2 regions of the Mesorhizobium sp. WSM4819 genome follow, and region 1 is predicted to be linked to the other one. Evidence: riboswitches for the same ligand, from Rfam matches in the RefSeq annotation. Region 1 holds a riboswitch; the other holds the start of a gene.
What was found. A riboswitch is a leader RNA that binds a small molecule or an ion and turns the genes downstream of it on or off. The one in region 1 is predicted to bind S-adenosylmethionine.
Positions count from the first base shown of each region.

Region 1 (9,206 bases):
GTCAAACGAGTTTTCCGATCACGTCACCGAGCGCGTGAACTATCTTTTCCTCGCGCATTCCAAGCTGCGCAACGCTTCGTTCGGACCGGAGATCCTGATCGGCGACCTGCCGTCCGACGTCAGGGGTATCTCGCGCATCCTCCGCGACGGCCAGCTGCTGTGGGAAAAACCTTTCCTGTCGGGCGAGGCGAACATGTCGCACACCATAGCCAACCTCGAACATCACCACTTCAAATATTCGGCCTTCCGCCAGCCGGGCGACGTGCATGTGCACATGTTCGGCACCGCGACACTGTCCTTCGCCGACGGCGTCAGGACCGAGGCCGGCGATGTCTTCGAAATCGAGGCCAAGGATTTCGGCCTGCCGCTGCGCAACCCGCTGGAAATCGAGCAGCCGGTGAAGGTCGCGGTGAAGGCGCTTTAGGCGCCAACCTTCTCCTTCTCCCCTTCTTGTGGGAGAAGGAGAAGGTTGGCGCGCAGCGCCGAGACGGATGAGGGGTGCTGGAAGGAATGAGACGTTGGTGTTCCCTGGAACACCCCTCATCCGACCGAGCTTCGCTCGGCCACCTTCCCCCACAAGGGGAGAAGGAAGAACGCGCAGCTTCAACGCCTCAATAAATATCGAAGTCGAAATATTTGGCCTGGATCTTCTTGTAGGTGCCGTCGGCGACGATCGCGTCGATTGCGGCGTTGAGCTTTTCGCGCAGCGCATTGTCTTCCTGGCGCACGGCGATACCGGCTTCGGTCTCCGTGCCCTTGACGTCGCCGACCATCTTGCAGCAGTCGTCGCTCGACTTCTTCATCCAGTCCATCAGCACGAATTTGTCTGAAAGGACGGCATCGAGACGGCCGTTCATCAGGTCGGCGACCGCCTCCTCCTGGGTTGGATAGAGCTTCGCCTCGGCGCCGGCCTTGCCATAGACATCCTGGGCATAGTCGGCCTGGGTGGTCGAAGCCTGGGCGCCGACTGTCTTGCCGGCGAGTGCCGCCGGTTCGGTCGAGGCAATATCGCTGTCCTTCAAGGCCACCAGCGAAAGCGGCGTCGTATAGTATTTGTTGGTGAAGGAGACCTGCTTCTTGCGCTCCTCGGTAATGCTCATGGACGCGATGATGGCGTCGAATTTTTTGGCCTGGAGCGCCGGGATCATGCCGTCCCAGTCCTGCGTGACAAGTTCGCATTCGACCTTCATCTGAGCGCAAAGCGCATTGGTGATGTCGATGTCGAAGCCGACGAGCTTGCCATCCGCGGTGATGGTGTTGAACGGCGGATAGGCGCCTTCAGTGGCGATCTTCAACTTTTCCTGTGCTTGCGCCGACAGCGACCCGACTGACATCGCCAGCATGACGGCTGTTGCTGCCGATGCGATCCATCTTGAAATCTGCATTTTTTGTTCCCCTTGTTCCAACCGTATTGACGGCTAAGACAGCCAAGCACGACCCGTAAGGTCAGGCAAGCATGGTCTGATCTTAGCGGGCGATCAGCGCGCGGCGCGAAAATGCTTGGACAGTTTCAGGCCCTGCGCCTGATAGTTCGAGCCGAGATCTGTGCCGTAGAGCGCCTGCGGCCGCTTCAGCATGTGCTCGTAGACCAGCCGTCCGACGATCTGGCCGTGGTCGAGGATGAACGGCACTTCGTGGCTGCGCACTTCGAGCACGGCCCGGCTGCCGGTGCCGCCCGAGGCCGAATGGCCGAAACCCGGATCGAAGAAACCGGCATAGTGGACGCGGAATTCGCCGACCAGCGGATCGAAGGGCGTCATCTCGGCGGCATAGAGCGGCGGCACATGCACCGCTTCCTGGCTGACGAGGATATAAAATTCGTCCGGATCGAGCACCAGTTCGCCGGCGCCGCTCTTGTAGAGCGGGTCCCAGAAATCGACGACATCCTGCGCGGCGCGCTTGTCGACATCGACCAGGCCGGTGTGGTGCTTGCCGCGGTAGCCGACCAGCCCGTCCTTGTCGCCATCGAGGTCGATCGACAGTGCGATGCCGCCGCCGGAAATGTTCGGCGGCTCGGTGGCGACGAGCGTCTCGGCACGGTGCAATTCGTGCAGCTCGCTTTCCGACAAAAGCGCATTGCCGGTGCGGAACCGTATCTGCGACAGCCGCGAGCCGGCGCGGACGATGATCGGAAAGGTGCGCGGGCTGACTTCGAGATAGAGCGGGCCGTTGTAGCCGGCAGCGATCTTGTCGAACTCGTGGCCGCGATCGGTCATCACCCGGGTGAAGATGTCGAGCCGCCCGGTCGAGCTTTTTGGGTTGGCCGAGGCGGAAATGTTTGCCGGAAGCGCTAGGCTCTCGAGCAGCGGCACGATATAGACGCAGCCCGTCTCCAGCACCGCACCATCGGTGAGATTGATTTCGTGCAGCTTCAGGCGGTCGAGTTTTTCAGCAACCCTGTGGTTGGGGCCGGGCAGGAAGGAGGCGCGCACCCGCCAGGCCTTGTCGCCAAGCCTGAGGTCCAGGCTGGCCGGCTGGACCTGGTCGGCGTCGAGCGCGCGCGGCGACTTCAGCGCGCCCGACTGGTACAGCACGGAAATATCCTGATCCGGAAGAATGCCTGTCTGCCGCAAAGCTGGCTCCGCTCGAAGGCCGGGCGTGGTCTCGTCTTGTCGCAGGTTCTTGCCGTGGAACCCGCTGGTACAAACCTCTTAATCATGCCGGCAATTGACGCAAGCGCGGTGCAGGTCTAAAGGATCGTTATCCCGTGGTGATTTGGCCGGTCGGCTTGCAGCCACGTTAAACAAGTCGCTAAAGGACCGTCGGGCCGAAAGGCCGTACGACCGGTTGCGACTTTCGCGGCCGGTTTTTTTGTGTTTGGACCATTTTTTGTGTTTGGAACAAGGTGATGACGAGCAAAACGCGCAACTGGAAGCCTCAGACCGCCCTCGTGCATGCAGGAACGCTGCGTTCCGGCTTCGGCGAAACCTCCGAGGCGATGTATCTCACGCAAGGCTATGTCTACGACACGGCGCAGGCGGCGGAAGCCCGCTTCAAGGGCGAGGAACCGGGCTTCATCTATTCGCGCTATGCCAATCCGACGGTCGACATGTTCGAGAAGCGCATGTGTGCGCTGGAAGGTGCCGAAGATGCCCGCGCCACCGCATCCGGCATGGCGGCGGTGACGGCGGCGTTGCTGTGCAGTGCCCGGGCCGGCGACCACATCGTGGCGGCGCGCGCGCTGTTCGGCTCCTGTCGCTGGGTGGTCGAGACGCTGGCGCCGAAATACGGCATCGAGGCGACGCTGGTCGACGGCACCGACATCGCCAATTGGGAAAAGGCGGTCAGGCCCAACACCAAGTTGTTCTTCCTTGAAAGCCCGACCAATCCAACGCTGGAGGTCGTCGACATCGCAGCCGTGGCCTCGCTTGCCGATTCGATCGGCGCGCGGCTGATCGTCGACAACGTTTTTGCCACGCCCTTGCAGCAGAAGCCGTTGCAACTCGGCGCCCATATCGTCGTGTATTCGGCGACCAAGCACATCGACGGTCAGGGGCGCTGCCTCGGCGGCATCATCCTGTCGGACAAGAAGTGGATCGACGAGAATTTGCACGACTACTTCCGCCACACCGGTCCCAGCCTCTCGCCCTTCAATGCCTGGACGCTGCTGAAGGGCTTGGAGACGCTGCCGCTGCGCGTGCGCCAGCAGACGGAAAGTGCCGGCCGGATCGCGGACTTCCTCGCCGAGCGATCGGAAATTGTCCGCGTCATCTATCCCGGCCGCGCCGATCACCCGCAGGCGGCGATCGTCAAGAAGCAGATGTCGGGCGGCTCGACGCTGATCTGCCTCGACGTCAAGGGAGGCAAGCAGGCGGCCTTCGCCTTCCAGAACGCGCTCGATGTCGTGCTGATCTCCAACAATCTCGGTGACGCCAAGAGCCTGATCACCCATCCGGCGACGACGACACACAAGAATCTGAGCGACGAGGCGCGGGCCGAACTTGGCATCGGGCCAGGCACGCTCAGGCTGTCCGTCGGACTGGAGGACACTGACGACCTGCTCGAAGACATCGAGCAGGCCTTGAAAGCCGCCAGGTAGGGATACGCGCCGAACTGCTGCGCTCTGATCTGCAAAGCAGGCGGGGTCAGGCGCCCGACGGCGTCTCTTCCAATTCCGCAACGGCGCTGGTTTGGATGGTCATCGTGTTGCCGCGCCAGTCGACGGCACCGCTGAGCCAGCCGCGCACCCAGATGGCGGGAAGCATCACGTCCCGCGCAACCATCGCCGGCATCATGCGCAGCGACAGGTGCCAGCCCTTGGCCGAGGCGAGAGCGCATTCCGGCAGATAGGCGACTATCAGCACGGCGATGGCGGTAGCCGGCAGGCTGAAACCGGCGCCTGCTGCCGCAACCAGCGCAAGCACCAGCGGCGGCGCCGCTCCGATCAGGATCTCGGGCGCGAAAAACAGTGGGAAGGTGACGCGACGGAGGCGTGCCCAGCGGGCCTGGCGCGACCAGATTTCGCCAAATGTGCGCAAGCCGAGCGGCTGTTCGAAGGGCGCGGCAACGAGATTGACGCGCAGTCCGAGCCCGTTGACCAGCTTGGTCGCGGCGGCATCCTCGGCAATCTCGGCGGCAAGCGCACGGATGCCGCCATTGGCGTCGAGCAATGGCTTGTTCCACAGCATGCTCTTGCCCTGGGCGAAACCGAGGCCGAGCGCCTCGCCGGTATATTGCCAGCGCGCCTGCAGCGTGTTGAGGAAAGCGCATTCGACCTCCGCCCAGAACCCGTCCGGCCGCGAGGCGATCGGCGTCGAGCAGACGAGGCCGGTGTCCTGCCGCCATGCCGTCATCAGATGCTGGACATAGTCCCTCGGCATCAGGACGTTGGAATCGGCAAGGATGACCCAGTGGTGGCGCGCGGCCTCCCAGGCCTTCACGCAATTGTTGAGTTTCGGATTGCCGCTGATGCGGTCGTCGCCGACCAGCAGCCGGGCCGGCACGGCCGGAAAGCGGGCTATCGCATCGGTGATCGGCCCGACCACCGGGTCGTCGGCATGGGCGACGCAGAAAATGAGCTCATAGTGCGGCCAATCGAGCGAGAAGGCGCGCTCGAGCGTCTCCTCGGTAAACGGCTCGACGCCGCGCGACGGCACGACGATCGACACCGGCGGCGCCTCGACGGCTGGCGGCGTGATCCTGCCAGGCCGCTTCAGCTTCAACGAAGCGAGCAGGATGCTGGCGAGATTGACAACAAGCAGAGCTATGGAAAGCAAGGCGGCTGTGACTGTCAATTCCATCAATATCTGGTCGCTCCAGAAAAAACCGGCCGCATGAAGCCGTTTTCAACAGTTCGACAGAATGCTGAGTCGCCCGGCCCTGCACACCATCCCCGGCCCTGCACACCATCATTGTCACGTGTCACTTAAATGACATTGTTGTTCGGCACCTGCGCTTAACAAATTCGGGCAACGATGGCAGACACCGAGGGGACGCACCCCGTTGACCGAACTGCGGAGAGGGTCGAATGTTCCGTCTGCATAGTGTGGAGTGATTTATGTACAGCGCCGTCACGCGCGACATCGAAGTGCAGGTCAGGCCGTTCTATCTGGAAGATCGCTCCGACCCGTCGGAGAACCGCTATGTCTGGGGCTACCAGGTGACCATCGACAACCAGTCGGATGAATTCGTGCAGCTTCTGTCGCGCTATTGGCAGATCACCGACGGCACCGGCCGGGTCGAAGAGGTGCGCGGCGCCGGCGTTGTCGGCGACCAGCCTGAACTCAATCCCGGCGATAGTTATCAGTATACGTCTGGCTGCCCACTCTCGACGCCATCCGGCATCATGGTCGGCCACTACACGATGCGCAATAAGCGGGGTGAGACGTTCGACGTCGCCATCCCCGCCTTTTCGCTCGACCTGCCGGGCACGCGGCGGACGGTGAACTGAGGCTCACTTGGGCTTCTCGCCCCAGGGCGAGGGGCGAGAAACCAAGCTCTGCGAAGGCACCGAGGCAGCACTGACGCCGGCTATTGAGCCGCAGCAAATTCCGCCGGGTCGAAGTCATATTGCTTCGAGCAGAATTCGCAGGCGACGTGAATGCCGCCATCCTCGGTGCTGTCCCTGATCTCGTCGGCGGAGAAGCCTCCAAGAATGCCGCGGATCTTCTCCCTGGAGCATGAGCACTGGTCGGCTACCGGCACGCCGCCGAAGACGCGCACGCCGTGCTCGTGGAACAGCCGGTAAAGCAACCGCTCGGCGCCGATCGTCGGGTCGATCAGTTCCGTCGGCTCGATGGTGCCAAGCAACGCCAGCAGTTCCTGCCAGGAATTGTCGGCCGGATCATGGATCTCCTCGCGCGGATCGCCGTCGCCACCCGGAAGGTCGGGCACGCGCATGCGCTCCGCCGATTGCGGCAGGAACTGTGCCAGGATGCCACCGGCGCGCCATTGCTCGCGGGCACCGCCGATGCCGGGCGTCAACAGCTTGGCCACCGAAAGCCTGAGATCGGTCGGGATCTGCTCCGACTGCCGGAAATAGGTGCGGGCGGCCTCCTCCAGCGTCTCGCCGTCGAGTTGGACGATGCCCTGATAGCGCTGCGTGTGGGCGCCCTGGTCGATAGTCAGCGCCAGCACACCGCTGCCGAGCAGCGTCCGCTGCGAGGTCTCGCCGGCAGAAATCAGTGCCTCCAGCCGGTCGGCGTCGAAGCGGGCATAGGCGCGCAGCGCATGCGGCGTGGAAAAATCCGCCACCAGCATGTCGACCGGCCCGTCGGTGCGGGTCTGCAGGATAAACTTGCCTTCGAACTTGAGCGAGGTGCCGAGCAGCACCGTCAGCACGCAGGCTTCCGCCAGCAGGCGGGCGACCGGCTCGGGATAGTCATGACGGCTGAGGATCGCGTCGAGCATCGGCCCGAGCTGGACGGTGCGGCCGCGCACGTCGAGCGGGCCGACCTCGAAGGGCACGACATGATCGTCGCCGGCGTAGCCGAATTCGCCGAGTTTGGGTTGATGTTCAGCCAATTGACGGGTTTCCAACATGACAAAGCTCCGGGGCGCGGCGATGCCGCCCTCCGGGGCGCATGCGTCGAAACGCGCTCGATTTGCGTGATGCGCCTGAGATAGGCATCACGCACTCCCGGATCAAGGCGGCCGGGATCAAGGCGGCCCGGATCACGGTGACCAGGATCACAGCAGCCCGGATCAAGCGCCGAGGCACCAGGCCAAAACCGCCTTCTGGGCGTGGAGCCGGTTCTCGGCCTCGTCGAACACCACCGAATGCGGGCCGTCGATGACTTCGTCGGTGACCTCCTCGCCGCGATGCGCCGGCAGGCAGTGCATGAACAACGCGTCGGGCTTTGCCTTCGCCATCAGTGCCGCATTGACCTGATAGGGTGAGAAGACATTGTGGCCGCGAGCACGGTGCTCCTGGCCCATCGACACCCAGCAATCGGTAACGACACAGTCGGCCTCGTGGACGGCCTCCTCGGGCGAGCGGGTGAAGTTCAACTTGCCGCCATGCGCCCTCGACCAGTCGACATGCTTCTGCGCCGGCTCGCTGCCTTCCGGCACGGCCACGTTGAGGTTGAAGCGGAACCGCGCCGAGGCCTCCAGCAGCGAATGCAGCACGTTGTTGCCGTCGCCGGTCCAGGCGATGGTCTTGCCGGCGACCGGGCCGCGATGCTCCTCGAAGGTCATGATGTCGGCCATCAGCTGGCAGGGATGGGTGTCGTCGGTCAACCCGTTGATGACGGGGACGGTCGCGTTCTCGGTCAGCTCCAGCAGCCGGTCATGCGACGTGGTGCGGATCATGATCGCATCGACATAGCGCGACAGCACCTTGGCCGTGTCGGCGATGGTTTCGGAGCGGCCGAGCTGCATCTCGGCGCCGGTCAGCATGATGGTCTCGCCGCCGAGCTGGCGCATGCCGACGTCGAAGGACACGCGCGTGCGCGTCGACGGCTTGTCGAAGATCATCGCCAGCACCTTGCCTTCAAGCGGTTTTGTCCACTCGCCAGCCTTGAGCCTTGCCTTTCGCACGACGGCATCGTCCAGCATAAGGCGCAGATCGCCCTCGGAAACGGCGGAAAGATCGGTGAAATGGCGAAGGCTCATGTGGGTCTTCCGACTGTTATTTCGCCGCAGCCGCGGCGATGGCGTCCGACAGGCCCCGGGCGCCGGCGCGGATGCGGTCGAGCGCCGCATGGATCTCGGCGTCGGTGACGGTGAGCGGCGGCAGCAGGCGAAGAACGTTGTCGCCGGCCGGAACCGCCAGCAGATGCTGGTCGCGCAACGCCATGTTCACCTTGGTGTTGGGCGCGGCGCATTTCAGGCCAAGCATCAGGCCGCTGCCTCTGATGTCTTCAATGACATCGGGAAATTCGTCGGCGACACCCGCCAGCCCCTGCTTCAGCAGCAACGCCTTGCGCTGCACATCCTCCAGAAAACCGTCTGCCAGTACGACGTCGAGCACGGCGTTGCCGACCGCCATCGCCAGCGGATTGCCGCCGAAAGTCGTGCCGTGCACGCCGGCGGTCATGCCGACAGCGGCCTCGTCGGTGGCGAGGCAGGCGCCCACCGGGAAGCCGCCGCCGATGCCCTTGGCGACCGCCATGATGTCGGGCGTGACGCCAGCCCATTCATGCGCGAACAGTTTTCCGGTGCGGCCGATGCCGCACTGGACCTCGTCGAAGATCAGCAACAGATCATGCTGTTCGCAGAGCTGCCTCAGCCGCTTCAGCGACTGCGTCGGCACCGGGCGAATACCGCCCTCGCCCTGCACCGGCTCGATCAGGATCGCGGCGGTCTCTGATGTGATCGCCTTTTCGGCGGCGTCGATGTCGTCGAAGCCGACCTGGTCGAAACCTTCGACCTTGGGGCCGAAACCTTCCAGGTATTTATACTGGCCGCCGGCGGCGATGGTCGCCAGCGTGCGGCCATGAAAGGCGCCTTCGAAGGTGATAATGCGAAAGCGCTCGGGATGGCCCTTGACGAAATGGTAGCGCCGCGCCGTCTTGATGGCGCATTCCAGCGCCTCGGCGCCGGAATTGGTGAAGAACACCTTGTCGGCGAAGGTGGCGTCGGCCAGCCGCTCGCCCAGACGGCTCTGCCCCGGAATCTCGTACAGGTTGGAGACATGCCAGAGCTTGGCCGCCTGTTCGGTGAGTGCCGAGACCAGATGCGGATGGCTGTGGCCCAGCGAATTCACGGCAACGCCGCCGCCAAAATCGAGATACCGCTCGCCCTTGTCGGTGACCAGCCAAGTG
Region 1 is NZ_JBVVQO010000002.1:49,609-58,814, forward strand. Features, by position in the region: gene araD1 (AraD1 family protein) at 1-424, shown strand, start outside; gene AC0L18_RS02355 (ABC transporter substrate-binding protein) at 612-1,385, opposite strand; gene AC0L18_RS02360 (2'-deoxycytidine 5'-triphosphate deaminase) at 1,479-2,573, opposite strand; SAM riboswitch at 2,698-2,775, shown strand; gene AC0L18_RS02365 (O-succinylhomoserine sulfhydrylase) at 2,849-4,039, shown strand; gene AC0L18_RS02370 (ceramide glucosyltransferase) at 4,086-5,240, opposite strand; gene apaG (Co2+/Mg2+ efflux protein ApaG) at 5,498-5,890, shown strand; gene AC0L18_RS02380 (Hsp33 family molecular chaperone) at 5,971-6,981, opposite strand; gene argF (ornithine carbamoyltransferase) at 7,144-8,055, opposite strand; gene AC0L18_RS02390 (aspartate aminotransferase family protein) at 8,072-9,206, opposite strand, start outside.

Region 2 (9,206 bases), on a different contig from region 1:
GTCGAGCTCGACGATATCGTCCGGACCGAACTCCAATGATGCGGCGCGGACGAGGCTGTCGACCTGTTCCAATGTCGTGGCGCTGGCGATCGGCGCGGTGACGCCGGGCCGCGCAATCACCCAGGCGAGCGCCACTTCCGCCGGCTTGGCCGCGTGACGTGCCGACACGGCGTCGAGTGCCGCCAGGATGCGCATGCCGCGCGTGTTGAGATAGTTCTCCACGTCGTCGCCACGCGCGCTTTTGCCGAGATCGGCCTGGCTGCGGTACTTGCCGCTCAAAAACCCCTTGGCGAGGCTGAAATAGGTGATGACGCCGATATCCTCGGCCATGCACAGATCGCGCAGCGGCCCATCGAAGGAGGCGCGATCGTAGAGATTGTATTCCGGCTGCAGCACCGAATAGCGCGGCAGGCCCCGCAAGCTTGCCACGTCCAGCGCGGCGCGCAACTGGCCGGCATCGAGATTGGAGGCGCCGACGTGGCGGATCTTGCCCTTGTCGAGCAGCTTCTGGTAGGCGCCGAGCGTTTCCTCGTAGGGGGTGGTCGGGTCCGGCCAGTGCGACAGATAGAGATCGACGACATCGGTCTGCAGCCGCTTCAGCGACGCATCGATGGCCTTTTCGATATAGGCCGCGGAGAGGTCTTTCCTGCCCTGCCCCATGTCAGACCCGACCTTGGTGATCACCACAACCTTGTCGCGATTGCCGCGGCTTTTCATCCATTTGCCGATGATCGTTTCGGATTCGCCGCCCTTGTTGCCGGGAACCCAGCGCGAATAGGCATCGGCGGTGTCGATGGCGTTGAGGCCGGCGCCGACGAACCGGTCGAGCAGGTCGAAAGAGGTTTTCTCGTCGGCGGTCCAGCCGAAGACGTTGCCACCCAGAACCAGCGGCGCGATGGACAGGTCGGTTTGACCGAGACGACGTTTCTGCAAGACTGATCTCCGTGGGGAATGGAAAGAAGCGGGCGAAAAGCCCCGTGACCGGCTTAACCTATGGCGGGCCGCACCAACGTCAAAGGGCCGGCCGACTTTTCCAGCGACCAGCGCTTCACAAAGGCGCGATCCGTTTCGCCACCTCTTCCAGCCAATGGTCGCGGATCCCCAGCGCCTCGAGGTGCTCCAGCGTGCTGGACACGTAGTCCTCATTCTTTCCCGACTGGCCGACGGCGCCGCGAACGACGCTCGCCGCATCGGCCGCATCGAGCGCACCGGCATATTGCTCGTGGCTACGGTCGACGACATAGGCGACAGCCTCGACCGTCTCGCCTCCGTCTGTGTCGCCCCCACCCTTGCCGGCCTCACGCGTGTCCCCCTTGTCGAGGCGAATGCTAAGCATGCGCTCGAGATAGACATTGGTGACCAGCTCGCGTTCGCGCAGATAGGTGATGACCTCGTTGCGCAGATCGCCGGGGACGCGGAAAGCCAGCCCTATGCAGGAGCCGCCACGGTCGAGGCCGAGCACCAGGCCGGGCCGTTCGCGCGTGCCGCGATGCACGAAGGAGTAGACGCACAGCGAGCGGCGGTAGCCATGGAGGCGGGCCCGCCGCGTCTCGACATGCGCAAATCCCGGCCGCCAGATCAGCGAGCCGTAGCCAAAAACCCAAAAATCGCCCATATCGCCAAGCCTGGTTGCAGCACCGCACTGGAATCGGTGTTTTTTCAATCCGTCTCCGTCTACCCGATCTTGCCGGAAACGACAGTCTCCTCTGCAACACGCGCCAACGAGAGCCGCAGCATGACGTCAAATGACGAACGCCCGCCGAATTTTCTCCGCCGGCTGTTCTGGCTCGGCGTTTTCATCGTCGTGCTGTTTGGCCTCTACAGCGCCGGCTGGTTCTACCTGGCAGACAAGGTCAAGAGCGAAGCCGGCAAAGCGGTGGCCGAGTTCAACGGCAATGGCATCGAGGCGGACTGCGTCAATCTCACGGTCAGCGGCTACCCCTTAAGCTTCGCCGTTACCTGCGACAGCCTGGCTTATCAGGACGACAGCAGGAACGTCGCCGCCTCGCTCGGCAGCCTCAAAGCAGTCACGCACGTCACCCAGATCCTGTCCCCTGGCGCCGACCTGCAGGGGCCGCTCAGGACCTCCGTGCCGGGGATGGCACCGCTGTGGATCGACTGGGATAATCTGCGAGCGAACGTCAAACTGTCCTGGCCCCTGCCCCGGGGCGTTTCACTGGAGGCAGAGGCTCTGTCAGCCCAGACCGATCCCGCCGATGGCACAGACCCGGTCGAGCTGTTCAGCGCTGGGACAGCGGTCGGAGAATTGCGTCCGAACGGCCAGGACATCGACTATGCCGGGAGTTTTACCGATCTCGAAATCGATCCGGGCGCGATCGATGGCCGCGTGCTGCCGCCGCTCGACGGCAGCGGCGACGTGACGCTGAAGAACGGCGTGGCGCTGATCAAGACACAAACAGAGAGCCTGCGCGGCCAGGCGGTGGATATCGGCAAGCTCGATCTGTCGTCGGGAAGCGCGCGCGTCACCGTTTCCGGGCCGGTCTCGGTCGATGCCGACGGGCTGATCGACGCCGATTTGATGATCCGGCTCAGCGATCCGAAGGCGGTGGCGGAAATCCTCGGCAAAGCCATTCCCGAGCAGAAGAGCCAGATCAAAACCGGCTTTGCCGGGCTGGCGCTGCTTGGCAACGAACCGTCGATGCCGCTCAAGATCGTCAAGGGCAAGGCCTCGCTCGGTTTTATCCCTCTGGGCAGCATCGAGCCGGTCGATTAGGCGATGATTGCGAACCTCCAGTTCGGAAAGACCATGGCCAAACAGGAAGATAGATGAACCGCCCGGTTAAGCTCCTGAGTGTTGGCGCGCTGACGCTCGATACGATCCTTCGCGTCGACACGCTTCCGGCGCGTCAGGGCAAGTTCATCGCGTCCGACAGCGTGCAGATCGCCTCGGGCATGGCTTCGAGCGCGGCCTGCGCCGCACGCCGTCTCGGCGCGGAGGTATCGCTGTGGGCGAGCGCGGGAGACGACCTCGTCGGCGATCAGCTAGTCGCAGGCATTGAGGCCGAAGGCGTCGATTGCAGCTTTGTCCGGCGCGTCGCCGGGGCGCGGTCGGCACTGTCGGCCATCTTGGTCGACACGCATGGCGAGCGCGTTATTGTTCCATTCTATGACAAGCTCGCCCAGGCCGACCCCGAAGCGCCCCCCACTGAGGATCTCACCGCATTCGACGCCGTCCTGGTCGACGTGCGCTGGCCGGGCGCGGCAGCTCTGGCCCTGACGGCGGCGCGCGCAATCGACCGTCCAGCCATACTCGACGCCGACACCGCGCCACGGGCCGTGCTGGAACGGCTGTTTCCGCTCGCCTCGCACATCGTCGCGTCGGAGCCGGCGGCGTTCATCCTCTGCGGCGAGGAGCAAGGCCCGCAGGCGGCCTGTGAAGCGCTGGCCAGACGAACCGATGCATTCGTAGCGGTGACCGGCGGCGCAGCGGGAAGCTGGTGGTTCGACCGCTCGGTGGCGTCGGTGCGCCATGTCGCGGCGCCAAGGATCAAGGCAGTGGATACGCTTGCCGCCGGCGACGTGTTTCACGGCGCCTTTGCCGTCGGGCTGGCCGAGGCCGTGCCGATCGAACGGACATTGCGCTTTGCCAGCGCCGCCGCCGCGCTCAAATGCCTGCGCTTCGGCGGCAGGCTGGGAGCGCCCGACAGGGCCGAGACACTGGCGATGATGGCGGCTCACTGGCCGGATTGAGCGCGAGGCGGCCGTCAAATCGGATGGTACCGCCGCTCTATCTTTTGCTTGAGCATCGGATTTCACCTAAAACCGGTACGGGTCCGATGCTCTATCCCTTGGCCGGATGCTCGACTGCCTGCCGGCCAAAGTCCGGCACGTCGATGTCCTGGCCGGCCTCGATGATCGAGCGGCGCACGGCGCGGGTGCGGGTGAACAGGTCGAACAGCTTTTCGCCGTCGCCCCAGCGGATCGCCCGCTGCAGCGAGGCCAGATCCTCCGAGAACCGCGCCAGCATTTCGAGGATGGCATCCTTGTTGTGCAGGCAGACGTCCCGCCACATCGTCGGGTCGGACGCGGCAAGGCGCGTGAAGTCGCGAAAGCCGGAGGCCGAATATTTTATGACCTCGGACTTGGTCACCGACTCCAGATCGTCGGCGGTGCCGACGATGTTATAGGCGATGATGTGCGGCAGGTGCGAGACGATGGCCAATGTCATGTCGTGATGCTGGGGATCCATCGTGTCGATGTTGGAGCCGCAGCGGCGCCAGAATTCCGAGAGCCTTTCCAGCGCCTCGGGATCGGTGCCGGGTAGCGGCGTGAAGATGCACCAGCGGTTTTCGAACAGTTCGGCAAAGCCGGCGTCCGGACCCGATTTTTCAGTGCCGGCCAGCGGGTGGCCGGGAATGAAATGCACGCCGGCAGGCACATGCGGCTGCATCTGCGCAATGACCGAGGCCTTGGTCGAGCCGACATCGGTGAGGATGGCGCCCTGCTTCAGCGCCGGTGCGATTTCCTCGGCGACCTCGCCCGAAGAACCGACCGGCACCGAAACGATGACCAGGTCGGCATCGCCGACCGCCTCTTTCGCATCCGACGTGTAGAAGGAGCCGAGGCCGAGTTGTTTCGCCCGCGCCAGCGTCGTTTCGCTGCGCGTCGAGATGGCGACATGACCGGCAAGGCCTTCGCGATGGATTACGCGGGCCAGCGACGAGCCGATCAGGCCGATGCCGACCAGCGCGATCTTTTCGAACATCGGTGATGTCATGGTGTTCTAGCTTTTCAGAAATGTCGCGAGGGCGGCGACAACGCCGCGATTGGCCTCTTCGGTGCCGATGCTCATGCGCAGCGCATTCGGGAAGCCGTAGCCGGAAACGCGCCGCAATATGTAGCCGCGCGCACAGAGGTAATCGTCCGCAGCTGCCGCCGAATGTTTTTTGTCTTCGGGAAAGTGGATGAGGACGAAATTGCCGACGCTCGGCGTCACCCGCAGTCCGAGCCTGGTCAATTCCTCGCTCACCCAGGTCAGCCAGGTCTCGTTATGCGCCACGCTGCGCTCGACATGGACGCGGTCGCGGATCGCGGCAATGCCGGCCTCGATCGCCGTCGCGTTGACGTTGAAGGGACCTCGCACCCGGTTGATCGCGTCGATGACATGCATCGGCGCGTACATCCAGCCGATCCGCGCGCCGCCGAGGCCGAGCTTGGAGAAGGTGCGGGTCATGACCACGTTTTCCGCGCCAGCCACCAGTTCGACGCCAGCTTCATAGTCGTTGCGGCGGACATATTCGGCATAGGCTGCATCCAGCACCAGAAGCACGTTTCGAGGCAGGCCGGCATGCAAGCGGCGCACCTCCTGGAACGGCAAATAGGTGCCGGTCGGGTTGTTGGGATTGGCAAGGAAGATGATCCGCGTACGCGGCGTTACGGTGGCAAGGATCGCATCGACGTCGGCACGCTCATTGGTTTCCTTGACCGACACCGGGACAGCACCTGCCGACTGGATGTAGATCTTGTAGACCATGAAGCCGTGTTCGGTGATCACAGCTTCATCGCCGGGTGCGAGATAGGTCTGCGCAAGCAGGCCCAGAATCTCGTCGGAACCGTTGGAACAGACGATGTTCGCCGGGTTGAGACCATGCACCTCGGCGATCGCCTCCCGCAGGCGCCTGGCGGTGCCGTCGGGATATATGTCGAGCTTGGCCGCGACGTCGCGCGCGGCTTCTATCGCCTTCTGCGACGGGCCGAGCGGGTTCTCGTTCGACGACAATTTGTGGACCTTGGCAACGCCGGCCGGCGCCGTGCTTTTGCCCGGCACATAGGCTTCGATATCCATGATCCCCGGGCGGGGCGTTGGACGTGCCTGATCCGATGCCTGGTTCATATTGCAAAAATCCGTCGAGAACGCTTCCACCTAGTGTGGTGGATTTGAAGTTCCTGCCATTTTGGTGGCAACGGCGCTCAGGAACTTCAAATCCAGCACACTAGAAGCCGCAGCGGAAATACAAGTCGTGGCCTGGAATGTCGAGAGGCGGCGATCATGGGTGAGCGACTGGCATGGGTAAACGACTGGCCGTTGACGCCGAGACGCTCCGGTCCTAGAAGAAAGGCGAAATCCCGTGGTGATTTGGCCGGTCGGCTTGCAGCCACGTTAAACAACTCGCTAAAGGGCCGTTTGCATCTTGTAACCGGCTTTGCGAAGGCAATGCCGGTTTTTTTGTTGTCCGCAGCCGGCCGGACAGTCGCATCGACCCGAAAATCGCAATCGACTTTCGGAAAACACGATGGGTTAATGTAAGAGGATGCGATGGTCGCGCTGCGCACGAAAAGAACCAACAACGAGGCCGACGAGCCGTCGAGCCCAGTGTTGCGTTTCGGTGCCGACAAGCCGCTCAAGCTCGATGCCGGCACGCTGCTGTCACCGTTCCAGATCGCCTACAAGACTTACGGCACGCTCAACGACGCCCGCTCCAACGCCATCCTCGTCTGCCATGCACTGACCGGCGACCAGCATGTCGCCAGCACCAATCCAGTGACCGGCAAGCCGGGCTGGTGGGAAGTGCTGATCGGCCCCGGCAAGATCATCGACACCAGCCGCTTCTTCGTCATCTGCTCGAACGTCATCGGCGGCTGCCTCGGCTCGACCGGCCCCGCCTCGACCAATCCAGTCACCGGCAAGCCCTACGGGCTCGACCTGCCGATCATCACCATCCGCGACATGGTGCGGGCGCAGTTGATGCTGGTCGACCATTTCGGCATCGAAAAACTATTTTCGGTGCTCGGCGGCTCGATGGGCGGCATGCAGGTGCTGCAATGGGCGTCGAGCTATCCGGAGCGCGTTTTCTCGGCGCTGCCGATCGCCACCGGCGCGCGCCATTCCTCGCAGAACATCGCCTTCCATGAGGTCGGCCGGCAAGCGGTGATGGCCGATCCCGACTGGCATGGCGGCAAGTATTTCGAGCAGGGCAAGCGCCCGGAAAAGGGACTGGCTGTGGCGCGGATGGCCGCTCACATCACCTATCTGTCGGAGGCGGCCCTGCACCGGAAGTTTGGCCGCAACCTGCAGGACCGTGAAGCGCTCACCTTCGGTTTCGACGCCGACTTCCAGATTGAGAGCTATCTGCGCCATCAGGGCATGACCTTCGTAGACCGCTTCGACGCCAACTCCTATCTCTACATGACCCGGGCGATGGACTATTTCGACCTCGCCGCCGATCATGGCGGCCGGCTGGCCGACGCCTTTGCCGGCACCAGGACCCGTTTCTGCCTGGTCTCGTTCACCAGCGACTGGCTGTTCCCGACCGAGGAGAGCCGCTCGGTCGTTCACGCGCTGAACGCGGCCGGCGCCTCGGTGTCCTTCGTCGAGATCGAGACCGATCGCGGCCACGACGCCTTCCTGCTCGACGAGCCGGAGCTGTTCGCCGCCATCAACGGCTTCATCGCCTCGGCGGCCCGCGCCAGGGGGCTCAGCGCATGACCCCCAAAGATTACAGCCTTTTCGAACCGGCATCTTGCGCCAGGCAGCAGCGCATGACGCCTGAAGTTTGCAGGCTTTTCGGATCAAGGTCATGCGCCAGGCATCAGCGCATGGCCCCGAAAAGTTGCAGACTTTTCGGATCAAGGTCATGCGCCAGGCAGCAGCGCATGACCCCGAAAAGTTGCAGACTTTTCGGATCAAGGTCATGCGCCAGTCAAAGGCCACGATCATGAGTGTCAACCACGCCCAGCGCGTCGACCTCGAAGTCGTCGCCGATCTCATCCCGCCGCAGTCGCGGGTGCTGGACGTCGGCTCCGGTGATGGCCTGCTGCTCGAATTGCTGCAGGCAACGAAGCAGGTCGACGGCCGTGGGATGGAACTGTCGCAGCGCGGCGTCAACGAATGCGTGGCACGCGGCCTGTCCGTCATCCAGGGCGACGCCGACAAGGACCTCAAATTCTATCCCGACAAGGGTTTTGATTTCGTCGTCCTGTCGCAGACCTTGCAGGCGACCCGCAACCCGAAGCTGGTGCTCGACGAGTTGCTCAGGATCGGCAAGCACGCCATCGTCTCCTTCCCCAATTTCGGCCACTGGCGGGTACGCCTTTCGCTGTTCGTCGAAGGGCGGATGCCGGTGACCAAGGACCTGCCCTATTCCTGGTACGACACGCCCAACATCCATTTCTGCACCATCCGCGACTTCGTCAATCTCTGCGAAGAGCTCGGCGCAACGGTGGAAAAGGCAACCGCGCTCGACGCCAATGGCCAGAAAATCGGCCTGTCGATGCCATGGTGGTTCTGGAATTTCTTTGGCCAGCAGGCGGTGTTCCTGCTGAAGCGATAACGGCGACCCGTCGCTTCGGCCAGCCGGCCCGAGTCCGGAGACATCTGGGACTGATCGCCATTCGTCGAGGTCTAACGATCAAGTTCCGGAAAATACGGATCGGAGAAAAACCGCCGACCGCGCTCCCCTTGCAAACAGTCGACCGGTGCTGCCGCGTCGACCGGGACGGACCCGGGATCGGCCCCGGGACCGGCATTAGGATCGGTAACACCGCTGACCTCGAGGACCAGCTTGCGGCGTATGGCGGTCACGAATTCCGAAGCGGCATAGACCGGCAGCACGAAGGAGCCTGGCCCGCCTGTGACGCACTCGGCATAGTATTGGTCGAGATGGCTGAAGCTGGGCGACGGGCTGATCAGGATCGGCAGGCCATTGATGACGATGCCCTTTGCTATCGCGGCGTCGCGTGTCGTGGCGACGGGCATCCCGATATTGTTGGGGCCATCGCCTGAGATATCGATGACGCTGCGCGTCGCGTCGAAGGCGGCTCCATCCAAAAGCTTGGCGCCGAAGGCGAGCGCACTGGAAATCGAGGTGCCGCGAAAGCTCCTGAACGGGCGCGCCTCGATCTTGCCGGCGAATACCTCGGCGCTCTCGGCATCGTCGATGACCTGCCAGGCAATGACGGCGTCGTCGCGGACGGTGCCTGCCCATTCGAAATAGGCCAGCGCAATGCGGCCGTTCACGCCCGAACGCACCGCATTGATGAAGTCGGGGTGGCGCAGCGCCTTGACATAGCCGGCGCGCTGCAGGGCGAATTCCTTTTCGTCCATCGAGTGCGAGATGTCGACCGCCAGCACCAGTTCGACGTCCACGGCAATGGTGTCGGCAGGCGCGGCCAAAGGTGCTGCCTGGGCACGGGCAAGGCAGGCAAGCAGGCTGACGCAGGTCGCCCAAAAGCGCGCAGCGGTTTTG
Region 2 is NZ_JBVVQO010000021.1:88,996-98,201, reverse strand. Features, by position in the region: gene AC0L18_RS19860 (aldo/keto reductase) at 1-933, opposite strand, end outside; gene AC0L18_RS19855 (gamma-glutamylcyclotransferase) at 1,049-1,615, opposite strand; gene AC0L18_RS19850 (DUF2125 domain-containing protein) at 1,736-2,734, shown strand; gene AC0L18_RS19845 (PfkB family carbohydrate kinase) at 2,788-3,711, shown strand; gene AC0L18_RS19840 (prephenate/arogenate dehydrogenase family protein) at 3,803-4,738, opposite strand; gene hisC (histidinol-phosphate transaminase) at 4,745-5,854, opposite strand; SAM riboswitch at 6,080-6,157, shown strand; gene metX (homoserine O-acetyltransferase MetX) at 6,278-7,447, shown strand; gene metW (methionine biosynthesis protein MetW) at 7,677-8,291, shown strand; gene AC0L18_RS19820 (DUF1194 domain-containing protein) at 8,363-9,133, opposite strand.
Region 2: it holds a riboswitch for S-adenosylmethionine, as region 1 does, so the genes downstream of both, metX (homoserine O-acetyltransferase MetX) here and AC0L18_RS02365 (O-succinylhomoserine sulfhydrylase) in region 1, are expected to answer to the same signal.